One region of the Streptacidiphilus alkalitolerans genome, then DNA from elsewhere that is predicted to be linked to it. Evidence: riboswitches for the same ligand, from Rfam matches in the RefSeq annotation. Region 1 holds a riboswitch; the other holds the start of a gene.
The links. Region 1 has a riboswitch for thiamine pyrophosphate ahead of thiO (glycine oxidase ThiO). Riboswitches for the same ligand answer to the same signal wherever they lie in the genome.

Region 1 (5,621 bases):
CTGCTGGACGACCTGCTCGGCGCGCCCGACCTGGACCAGCCGGGGCTGGAGCTGCTGCGCGGAGTGATCACCCGCAGCGGTGCCCCGCAGCGGGTCGAGGCCCGGATCAGCCGGCTCCTGGAGGAGTCGCTGACCGCCCTGGACGCCGCCCCGCTGGCCGACCCCACCGCCCGCCGCATGCTGCACCGCCTCGCCGCGGCGGCCACGGCGAGGCGGTACTGAGTCCGTCAGTCGCGGTCCGTCAGTCGCGTTCGCGGACCCGGCGGGCCAGCTCGGCCGCCGCCGCGTGCGGGTCGGCCGCCGCCGTGAGGGCACGGACCACCACGATGCGGCGGGCGCCGGCGTCCAGGACCTGGTCCAGGTTGCCCGGGTCGATGCCGCCGATGGCGAAGAACGGGCGCTCCGGCGCCACCTGCGGCTGCAGCTTCGCGGCGTACTCGACCAGGCCGAGGCCGGGTGCGTGGCGTCCCGGCTTGGTCGGGGTCGGCCAGACCGGGCCGGTGCAGAAGTAGTCGGTGCCGGGTTCCACCAGCGCCGCGTCCACCTCCGCCTCGGCGTGGCAGGAGCGGCCGATCAGCACCTCCGGGCCGAGGACCGCCCGGGCCGCGGCGACCGGCAGGTCGTCCTGCCCCAGGTGCAGCACCGCTGCGCCGGAGGCGTGGGCGACGTCGGCGCGGTCGTTCACCGCGAGCAGCCGGCCGTGCCGGCGGCAGGCGTCCGCGAGGACCTCAAGCGCCGCCAGCTCCTGCCGGGCCTCAAGGCCCTTGTCCCGCAGCTGGACGATGTCCACACCGCCGGACAGCACCGCGTCCAGGAACTCGGCGAGGTCGCCCTGCTCCCGGCGCGCGTCGGTGCAGAGGTACAGCCGGGCGCCGGCGAGGGCGGCCCGCGCGGAAGCTCCGCTCACAGGGCCATCGCCTGCGCCCGGCGCTTGACCTCCGTGCCGCGGTTCTCGTTCAGGGCCTGCGCGGGGGTGCCGGGCAGCGAGGGGTCGTCGGTGAACAGCCACTCCAGCATCTCCTCGTCGGAGAAGCCGCAGTCGCGCAGCAGGGTCACCAGGCCGGTGATGCCCTTGACGGTGCCGTTGGGGCCGATGAAGGCGGCCGGGACCATCAGGGCGTTGTTCTCGCCGCGGCGGACCGCGAGCAGGGTGCCGTCGTCGACCAGGCGGCGGACCTTGGTGACGATCAGGCCCCACTGCTCGGCGATCTCGGGGACGTTCATCCAGGCGGGAATCAGGGCGTCAATTCTGGGATCAATCTGGCTCACACCCCCAAGCGTGCCATCCCGGACGGCCCCCGCGCACCATCACGCCCGTGCGGCGGCCTTCAGCGGCACCGCGGGATCGGCCGCGCGGGACCGGTCCAGGGGTGTTCCGCGCTCGATCAGCCGCCGTCCCTGGACCAGGTCGCGCGGCCGGTCCACGGCCAGCAGCGCCACCGGGACCTCCCCGCGCAGCCACAGCGCGCCCCAGCCGCCGTCGGCCTCCGGGTCGCCGCGCAGCAGCAGCTCGTCGCCGGGGCTGTGGTGGCCCGCGTACTGGACCATCCGCCCGAACTGCTCGGACCAGAAGTAGGGCACCGGGTCGTAGCGGGGCAGATCCGCCTCCGGACCGGGGTGCAGCAGGTTCGCGGCGGCCAGCCTGGCGCCCTGCAGCGCGTTGTCCCAGTGGTGCACGGTGAGCCGGACGCCGTAGCGGGCGGACGGGAAGGAGGCGCAGTCGCCGACCGCGAACACCCCGGCCGCCGAGGTGCGCAGCGCGGCGTCGACCGCCACCGCGCCGCGGTCGTCCAGGTTGATGCCGGAGCCGGCCAGCCAGCCGGTGTCGGGGCGGGCGCCGATGCCGACGACCACGGCGTCCGCGTCCAGCTCGGTGCCGTCGGTGAGCAGCACCGCGCTGCCGCCGGTGCCCTCGAGCCGCTGCTCGGAGTCCACGATGCCGCCGACCGCGGTGCTGGTCCGCAGCTCGACCCCGGCCTCGGCGTACCAGCGCCGGGTCAGCTCGGCGACCTCGGCCGGGAGCGCCCCGGCCAACGGCACCGGGGCCGCCTCCACCACGGTGACCTCGCAGCCCAGGGTCCGGGCCGCGGTCGCCGCCTCGGCGCCGATCCAGCCGGCCCCGACCACCACAAGCCGGGCGCCGGGGCGCAGCACGGCCCTGAGCGCGACCGCGTCGTCATGGGTGCGCAGCAGGTGCGCGGCGGCGGGCTGCCCGGGCAGCGCGACCGCCCGGGCACCGGTGGCCAGCACCAGCCGGTCGTAGTCCAGCTCCCCGGCGTCGGTACGCAGCCTGCGGCCGTCCGGGTCCAGGCCGGTGGCGGACCGGTCCAGCAGCAGGTCGATGCCGAGGGCGCCGTAGTCCAGCTCGAACCGGGAGTTCTCGGCCTTGCCGAGCAGCACGTCCTTGGACAGCGGCGGCCGGTCGTACGGGAGGTGCGGCTCCGCGCCCAGCACCGCCAGCTCCCCGTCGTACCCCTGCTCGCGCAGGGCCACCGCTGTCTGCACCCCGGCCATCCCGGCCCCGACCACCACGATCCGCATCCCGTCACTGTACGGGCGCGGGCCCGCGACTACAGTGGACCGCAGAATCCGCGGGAGCCCGGCGTACCGGGCTGAGAGGGAGGCAGTCGGCCTCCGACCGTCCGAACCTGATCCGGGTCATGCCGGCGAAGGGAGCGCGCACCCCATGCAACGCGCCCAGGAAACCGAGCGGGACAGCGAGGTGCTGATCGTCGGCGGCGGCATCATCGGCCTCGCCACCGCGTGGCGCAGCGCCCAGCGCGGCCTGTCGGTCACCGTGCTCGACCCCGATCCCGGCCGCGGCGCCAACCGGGTCGCCGCCGGGATGCTCGCCCCGGTGACCGAGCTGCAGTACGGCGAGGAGGCGCTGCTGCGGCTCGGCATCGCCTCCAACGAGCGCTACGCCGCCTTCGCCGCCGAGCTGGAGGCCGCGAGCGGCCTGTCCACCGGCTACCGCGCCTGCGGCACCCTCGCGGTGGCGCTGGACGCCGACGACCGGGCCGAGCTGCGCGAGCAGCACGCCTTCCAGCAGCGGCTGGGCCTGGCCGCGGAGTGGCTGACCGGGCGCGAGTGCCGGCGGCTGGAACCGATGCTGGCCCCCTCGGTACGCGGCGGGCTGCTGGTGGCCGGGGACCACCAGGTGGACGGGCGGCGGCTGGGCGCGGCGCTGCTGGAGGCCTGCGTCCGCGCGGGGGTGCGGATCCACCGCTCGGCCGCCGCCAGGATCGTGCTGAACCCGGCGGGCGACCGGGCCGCCGGCGCCCTGGCCGAGGACGGGACGGCCTTCACCACCGGGCAGACCGTGCTCGCGGCCGGCAGCTGGTCCGGCGCGATCCCCGGCCTCCCGCCCGAGGCGCAGTTGCCGGTGCGGCCGGTCAAGGGCCAGATCCTGCGGCTGCGGATGACCCGCACCGACGGCGCGCCGCTGCCCGGCGGCCCGTTCCTGTCCCGCAATCTGCGCGCGGTGGTCCGCGGGGTGCACCTCTACCTGGTCCCGCGCGAGAACGGCGAGCTGGTCGTCGGCGCGACCATGGAGGAGCAGGGCTACGACACCGTGGTCACCGCGGGCGGGGTGTACGAGCTGCTGCGCGACGCCCATGAGCTGGTGCCCGGCATCACCGAGCTGCCGCTGCTGGAGACCGGCGCGGGGCTGCGGCCGGGCACCCCCGACAACGCCCCGCTGCTCGGCCCGACCGCGCTGCCGGGGCTGGTCGCCGCGACCGGGCACCACCGCAACGGGGTGCTGCTCACCCCGGTCACCGCGGACGCCGTCGCCGCCTATCTGGCGACCGGTCAACTCCCGCCCGAGGCAGCCCCGTTCACCCCGGCCCGGTTCTCTTCCACCCATTTCTCTTCCGTCCCCGCACTCCAGGAGGCCACCCGATGACGGCCCTGTCCATCCGTATCAACGGCGCTCCCCGCGACATCGCCCCCGGGACCACCCTCGCCGAGGTGGTCGCCGAGCTCAGCGCCGCGCCCTCGGGCGTGGCCGCCGCCGTCAACGAGGCGGTGGTGCCGCGCGGCGCCTGGCCCGCGACCGCGCTGGCCGCCGACGACCGGGTCGAGATCCTCACCGCCGTCCAGGGAGGCTGACCACCCGTCATGTCCGACGACACCCTCACCATCGCCGACCGCAGCTTCAGCTCCCGGCTGATCATGGGCACCGGCGGCGCGCCCAGCCTGGAGGTGCTGGAGCAGGCGCTGCGGCTGTCCGGGACCGAGCTGACCACCGTCGCCATGCGCAGGGTCAACCCGGCCGCGCGCGGCTCGGTGCTCGAGGTGCTGCGGCGCAACAACATCCAGGTGCTGCCCAACACGGCCGGCTGCTTCACCGCCGGGGAGGCCGTGCTCACCGCCCGGCTGGCCCGCGAGGCGCTCGGCACGGACTGGGTGAAGCTGGAGGTGGTCGCGGACGAGCGCACCCTGCTGCCCGACCCGATCGAACTGCTGGACGCCGCCGAGACCCTGGTCGACGACGGCTTCACCGTCCTCCCCTACACCAACGACGACCCGGTGCTGGCCCGGAAGCTGGAGGAGGTGGGCTGCGCGGCGGTGATGCCGCTGGGCTCCCCGATCGGCTCCGGGCTCGGCATCCGCAACCCGCACAACTTCCAGCTGATCGTGGAGCAGGCCGGCGTCCCGGTGATCCTGGACGCGGGCGCGGGGACCGCCTCCGACGCGGCGCTGGCGATGGAACTCGGCTGCGCCGCGGTGATGCTGGCCACAGCGGTCACCCGGGCCCAGCACCCGGCGCTGATGGCCGAGGCCATGCGGCACGCCGTCGAGGCCGGCCGGCTCGCCCACCGGGCCGGACGGATCCCGCGCCGCTTCCACGCCGAGGCGTCCTCCCCGATGGCCGGACGGGCCGAGTTCGACCCGGAGGCCCCGGCGTTCTAGGCGGCGGGCGTGACCCGGATCACCCGGTTCGTAGCGGTACGGCAACAACTGTGCTGTCGCTGCACCCGGAGCCGCCCCACTGGCCCGTAAACTCCGTGGGATGGACACCACGCTGCACGACCCACTGCTCGGGCGGATGCTCGACGCCCGCTACCGGGTCGAGCAGCGGATCGCCGTCGGCGGCATGGCCACCGTCTACCGCGGCCTGGACACCCGGCTCGACCGGGTGGTCGCGCTGAAGGTGATGCACCCCGGGCTGGCCGGGGACCCCGAGTTCACGGCCCGCTTCATCCGCGAGGCCAAGGCCGTGGCCCGGCTGGCCCACCCCAATGTGGTGAACGTCTACGACCAGGGCGCGGACGGCGACGCCGTGTTCCTGGCGATGGAGTACGTGCCCGGCTGGACCCTGCGCGACCTGATGCGGGACCGGGGCGCGCTGACCCCGCGCACCGTGCTGGACATCCTGGAGCCGATCCTGGCCGGCCTGGGCGCGGCCCACCGGGCCGGCCTGGTGCACCGGGACGTGAAGCCGGAGAACGTGCTGCTGACCGAGGACGGCCGGGTCAAGGTCACCGACTTCGGGCTGGTCCGGGCGGTCAGCGGGGAGAGCTCGGTCACCACCGGGCAGGTGATGGGCACCGTCTCGTACCTCGCCCCCGAGCAGATCGAGCAGGGCGCGATGGACCCGCGCACCGATGTGTACG
Region 2 (5,621 bases), on a different contig from region 1:
CCGGTCTCATCGCCCGAGGCGACGGGGCGGTTCTTGGCGCTGATGATGCCGGAGGTGACCGTGCCGGAGAGGCCGAACGGGGCGCCGATGGCGATGGTGGTGTCGCCGACCGCGACCGCGTCGGAGTTGCCGAGCGCCAGCGGGACCAGCGGCTTCTTCGGGGTGCCGTCGATCTTGATCACCGCGACGTCGTAGCCGGAGGCGCGGCCGACGATGGTCGCCGGGTAGCTGGTGCCGTCGGAGAACTTCACCGACAGCTTGCCGCCGTTGTCCGAGGGCGCGACGACGTGGTTGTTGGTCAGGATGTGCCCGTCGGTGTCGAAGACGAACCCGGTGCCGGTGCCGGACTCCTGCGAGTTGCTCGCGGAGATGGTCACCACGCTCGGCAGCGCCTTGGCGGCGATTCCGGCGATGCTGTCGGGCGCCCGGCTGAGCGCCTTCGGGTCCACAGTGGTGGACACGACGGTGGAGCCGTCCGAGCTGTTGTGGGTCTCCAACGCGGCACCGATGCCGCCGCCGATGCCGCCCGCGACCAGCGCGGTCGCGGCGAGCAGCGCGATCAGGCCGCCGCGGCGCTTCTTGCGCGGCGGGGTGGTGCCGTAGGGAGCGTAAGGGCCCTCGCCGGAGGGCGGGTAGTCCCCACCGGCATAGCTGCCGTACGGCGGGGGCTGGTGCGGGGGCTGCTGGGCGCCGTACACCGGCGGCTGCTGCGGGTACGCCGGGGCGTCCGCCGGGTAGGCGGGAGCGTGCTCGGGGTACGCGGCCTGGGCCGGCGCGGGCGGGAAGTCAGGTGCGGACCCGGATCCGGACGCGGACACAGGCGCGGTTGCCGGTGCCGGCTCGGACGTGAACGCCGGCGCGGGCTCGGGCGCGGGCTCGGACACGGGCGCCGACGGGACGGTGGGGTTCTCGTACCCGCCCTCGGCCGCCGGTGCCGCGACCGCTGCGGGTGCGACCGGGGCGGGGACCGGGGCCGGAACGCCGGCGTCGGCCGGGGCCGGGGCGGCCGGCTGGGGCTGTACGACCGGTGGCGGGAATCCCGCGAGCGTCGGGTCGACCGGCGGTGAGACCGGCTGGACGACGGTGTCGTCCGCGGCGTCAGTCGGCACGGCGCGCTCCTGCGCGTAGGGGGACGGCCCTGCCGCTGCCCCGTCGACGGGGGCGGGCTGCTGCGACCCGGCGTACCCGCCCTCGTGCTCGGTACTCACGAATGACCTCCTCCTGTGGGACTGGCGTCCCATAGCATTGCCCACCCGTTGTCAGGGCATCGTAAGGGTCAGCCATGCGCTAATTCCCCTGACCGCATCTATAGCGCATGCATGTGAGAGCTTCCTTAGCCGCCCCACAGCTTCACTCATCCACGGTTCAGCCCAGCCTCATCCAAGGCGCGGACGGGACCTTGGCCTGCTGCTGGGCAGGCCCTACGATGTCGATCGAACACATACGCGGGAGCTTGGACCATTCCAGGCTGAGAGGGCGCCGAACGGGGTGCCGACCGCTTGAACCTGACCGGGTAATGCCGGCGTAGGGAGCTGAAAGCATCATGACGTCCGTTTCGCCGTCCCCTTCTCCTACCCCTGTCCTGGAACAGGGGACACCGGGGCTTCGGGCCGAGGCCCCACTCATTCTGGACACCGAACCGCCGCGCACGCTCGGGTTCCGCGACCAGGCGGCCTTCTGGACCAACCTCGGTGTCAGCCTGATCGGCTTCCAGAGCGCCGCGACCGTCCTGGTGGTCAACGGGAAGAACCTCTCCATCCCGGCCGCGCTCACCGCGGTCGTCGTGGGCACGGTGATCGGCTCGGTGATGCTGGGCGTCGCCGCCGTGATCGGGACCAGGGCGGGCGCGCCCGCGATGGCGATCCTGCGCGGACTGTTCGGCACCAGGCTGTCCTACCTGCCGACCGTGCTGAACATCGTCCAGTGCCTGGGCTGGGGCGTGTTCGAGCTGACCGTGATCGCGATGGGTGCGAACGCGCTCTTCGACGGCGGCCCGCACTGGCTGTACGTCCTGGCCGCCGGGGCGCTGACGACGGCGATGACGATCCGTCCGCTGGGTTCCATCGCCGTGCTGCGCAAGTACGTGGCGGTCGCGGTCGGGATCGCCATGCTGTTCTTCACGGTGGAACTGCTGCGCCGCGGGGTGCCGTCCCCCAAGGACGGCAGCTGGTCCGGCTTCCTGCCGGCCGTGGACGCGGTGATCGCGGTCTCCATCTCCTTCGTGCCGCTGGCCGCCGACTACACCCGGCACGCGAAGAGCACCCGCAGTTCCTTCTGGGGCGCGTTCAGCGGGTACACGGTCTCCCAGGTCTGGTGCTACGTGGTGGGGCTGATGGCGCTGCTCCAGGTGGGCGGCGACGCCGACAAGATCTTCACCACCTTCATGGGCATCACCGCGGGCTGGGTGTTCTTCGCCGTCCTGGTGCTGCGGGAGGCGGACCAGTCCTTCGCCAACGTGTACTCGACCGCGATGTCGGTGCAGAACCTCTTCCCGAGGATCGACCGGCGGATCCTGACCGTCGCCCTGGGCGCGCTGGTGACCGGACTCGCGCTGCTGGTCACCGACTTCAGCGGGTACGAGGCGTTCCTCGGCCTGATCGGGGCGGTGTTCGTGCCGCTGTCCGCGGTGCTGGCGGTGGACTTCTTCTTCGGAGCGGGGCGACGGGAGGGGGGCTGGGACCTGTCGGAGAGTGCGCCTACGCGTTGGCTGACGCTGCTGCCTTGGGCGGTGGGTTTTGTGGTCTACCAGCTGATCTATCCGGCGGAGCTCACCGGCTGGGCGAGCTGGTGGCCGACGTTCTGGACGCATGCGCAGAACGCGCTGCACTTCCAGCCGCAGGTGTGGACGTCGGCGTCGCTGTTCTCCTTCGTCGTCCCAGCGCTGCTCACCTGGGCCCTGACACCGCTGCTCCGCAAGGGTCACTGAGCGGGGGCCGCGGGGGCCGGAGCGCGGGGGGCGGGGCGCGGGGCGGGCGGCCGGAACGGTGCCAGCCAGCCGGCCGAGGCGGTGGCGCCCGGCGGCGTTTACCGGACACCTGGTCAGTGTTCACCTGGGGCAACCGGGGTGCGGGCGGCGCACGATTTATCGTGGTCCCGTGTCCAACGTTCGACTCACCCCGGTTGTCCTCCCCAACCGCCAGGCCACTCGTGTCGTCGCCCACCGGGGCGCCTCCGGCACCTTCGCCGAGCACACCCTCGCGGCCTACAAGCTGGCCATCGACCAGGGCGCCGACGCCCTGGAGTGCGATGTCCGGCTCACCGCCGACGGCCATCTGGTCTGTGTGCACGACCGCAAGGTGGACCGGACGTCCAACGGCCGGGGCGTGGTGTCGACGCTGGAGCTGGCCCAGCTCTCCGAACTGGACTTCGGCTCCTGGAAGGGCGACCCGGTCGACTGGGCCGACGAGGAGCACACCGCCGTCCTCACCCTGGAGCGGCTGCTCGAGCTCGCCACCGGTTCCAGCCGCAGGGTCGAGCTGGCCATCGAGACCAAGCACCCCACCCGTTACGCGGGCCTCGTGGAGCGCAAACTCCTCGAACTGCTGCACCGATTCGATCTGGTCACCCCGAGCAGCGGCGAGCGCTCCCCGGTGCGGATCATGAGCTTCTCCCAGCTGTCGCTGCGCCGGGTGCGGGAGCTGGCGCCCGCCGTCCCCACCGTCTTCCTGACCGAGCGGGTCCCGCTGCGCTTCCGGGACGGCAGCCTGCCCTACGGGGCGAGGATCGCCGGCCCCGGCATCGACCTGGTCCGGGAGAACCCCGGCTACGTGGCCGCGCTGCACCGCGCCGGGCACCGGGTGCACGTCTGGACGGTGGACGATCCCGAGGACGTGGAGCTGTGCCTGCGGCTGGGCGTCGAGGCCATCATCACCAATCATCCACGCCAGGTACTTGACCAGCTGGGGCGTTAGTACCGACGATACGAACACCGGGAGAGCGCGTTCTCGTCGATGGTCGACGGGCGTACGCGGGCGCAGGAACAGGCGCGGGAACCGCGCATGGAAATGGCCGAAAAATCCCCGCTCCGCCATTCTTCACTGCCTTTGATAAACCCTCAGTGACGACATGGCTACGCATAGTGAAATGAGTACCGAGGGTTCTGTTTGCCACGTCAAGAAGGCTTGTTGCGGTCCTTCTATTCTCGTTTCCGCTGTGCTCGCACCGGGCATCCACACCCTGGTTGACAGCTGAGGAGGAGGTCCGGGGGTGGCGCTGGTGGTAGCGCGAGATGTGCCGACTTCTTCGGCGACCATGGCGGTGCCCCATGGTCCAGAAAGTGTGAGCGCTGCACGGCGTCGGCTTCGCAAGGACCTCGCCGGGCAGCAGGTACCGGATGTCGTCATCGAGGATGCCGTCCTCATACTCTCCGAACTCCTGAGCAATGCCTGTCGGCATGCCAGGCCGCTGGAGCCGCTGCAGGTCCCGGCCCCGATCCTGGAACTGGTGTCGACACCGGCTCCGGCCCCGGCCTCGAGTCAGGCCCCGGCATCAGCCACGGCACCGGCCCCGGATCAGCAGGACGGCAGCTATCCCGACGACGGCCGGGTGGTCGTCGGCTGGGAGCTGCACAGCGACGGGCTGCTGACGGTCGAGGTCACCGACGGCGGCGGCCCGACCCGCCCCCGCCGGGGCAGCCCTTCGCTGACCGCGCGCGGCGGACGCGGCCTGGGCATCGTCGGACAGCTGGCCAGCGACTGGGGGGTACGGGACGCGCCGGGCGAGGTGACGGTGTGGGCGGTGCTGCCGGTACGGGCCCGCCACGCACGGCGTGGGGACAGTGAGCACAACGGCGCCCAGAGCGCCGTCTGAGCCGAGGCCACCGCCGAGGCCACCGCACACCGCCACCGGCCACCACCTGGGGCCGCGGAAACCGCAGGGGTCGTACACGACCGGACGCGACCTGGCCCCGGCACCACTAGGCTCGGGGCGGAAAGTTGTGAGCCGCCCCACCGGGAGAATCCGCACCATGGCCAAGAAGCCCGCGAAGAAGGCGCCCGCCCGCGCCCAGTCCACCGCCGCCGCCACCGGGGAGATCCCGGTCGTCGGCGCACGCGAAGCGTGCCCCTGTGGTTCGGGCCGCCGCTACAAGGCGTGCCACGGTCGCGAAGCCTCGCACGCCGTACAGGAACTGGTGGCGCGTCCGTTCGAGGGGCTGCCCGGCGAGGGTGACTGGGTCGCGCTGCGCGAGCTGGTCCCGGCGGCCACGGTGCCGCTGACGCTGACCGCGGAGGCCCTGGCCGGGGCGGTCGGCGAGGTCCCCTCGGTGACCCTGGCGACCGTGCTGCCGATGGCCTGGCCGGCCCTGCGCCGCCAGGACGGCAGCGTGCTGCTGGGCCTGCAGACCCAGAGCTCCTCCGGCGACATCAGCAAGGACCTGGCGGACGCGCTGGTCCAGGCGCTGGCCGCGGAGCCGGGCACCCCCGTCCCGCCGCGCCGTCCGGCGGCCGAGACCCCTCGGCTGCAGGACCTGCTGGACACCTCGGCGGCGTTCGCGCCGACCGTGCACACCGGTTTCGAGTACTGGCTGGAGGACGCGGATTCGGCCACCGGTGAGGTCGCCGCCTCGCTGGAGGCCGCCAACGCCGAGGTCATCCCGACGGTCCGGCTGGGCTCGGTGGACA

Region 2: linked by a shared signal. The riboswitch ahead of ACEZDG_RS17070 (purine-cytosine permease family protein) and the one ahead of thiO (glycine oxidase ThiO) in region 1 are both predicted to bind thiamine pyrophosphate.

What each region holds. Positions count from the first base shown of each region.
Region 1 covers NZ_JBHEZX010000011.1:184,008-189,628, forward strand. Annotated here, with positions in the region: gene ACEZDG_RS24480 (polyprenyl synthetase family protein) at 1-222, shown strand, start outside; gene thiE (thiamine phosphate synthase) at 242-907, opposite strand; gene ACEZDG_RS24490 (Rv2175c family DNA-binding protein) at 904-1,269, opposite strand; gene ACEZDG_RS24495 (NAD(P)/FAD-dependent oxidoreductase) at 1,309-2,541, opposite strand; TPP riboswitch at 2,582-2,692, shown strand; gene thiO (glycine oxidase ThiO) at 2,687-3,907, shown strand; gene thiS (sulfur carrier protein ThiS) at 3,904-4,113, shown strand; gene ACEZDG_RS24510 (thiazole synthase) at 4,123-4,917, shown strand; gene pknB (Stk1 family PASTA domain-containing Ser/Thr kinase) at 5,018-5,621, shown strand, end outside.
Region 2 covers NZ_JBHEZX010000006.1:427,571-433,191, forward strand. Annotated here, with positions in the region: gene ACEZDG_RS17065 (S1C family serine protease) at 1-1,208, opposite strand, end outside; TPP riboswitch at 1,436-1,547, shown strand; gene ACEZDG_RS17070 (purine-cytosine permease family protein) at 1,544-2,926, shown strand; gene ACEZDG_RS17075 (glycerophosphodiester phosphodiesterase) at 3,096-3,911, shown strand; gene ACEZDG_RS17080 (ATP-binding protein) at 4,207-4,809, shown strand; gene ACEZDG_RS17085 (DUF5926 family protein) at 4,967-5,621, shown strand, end outside.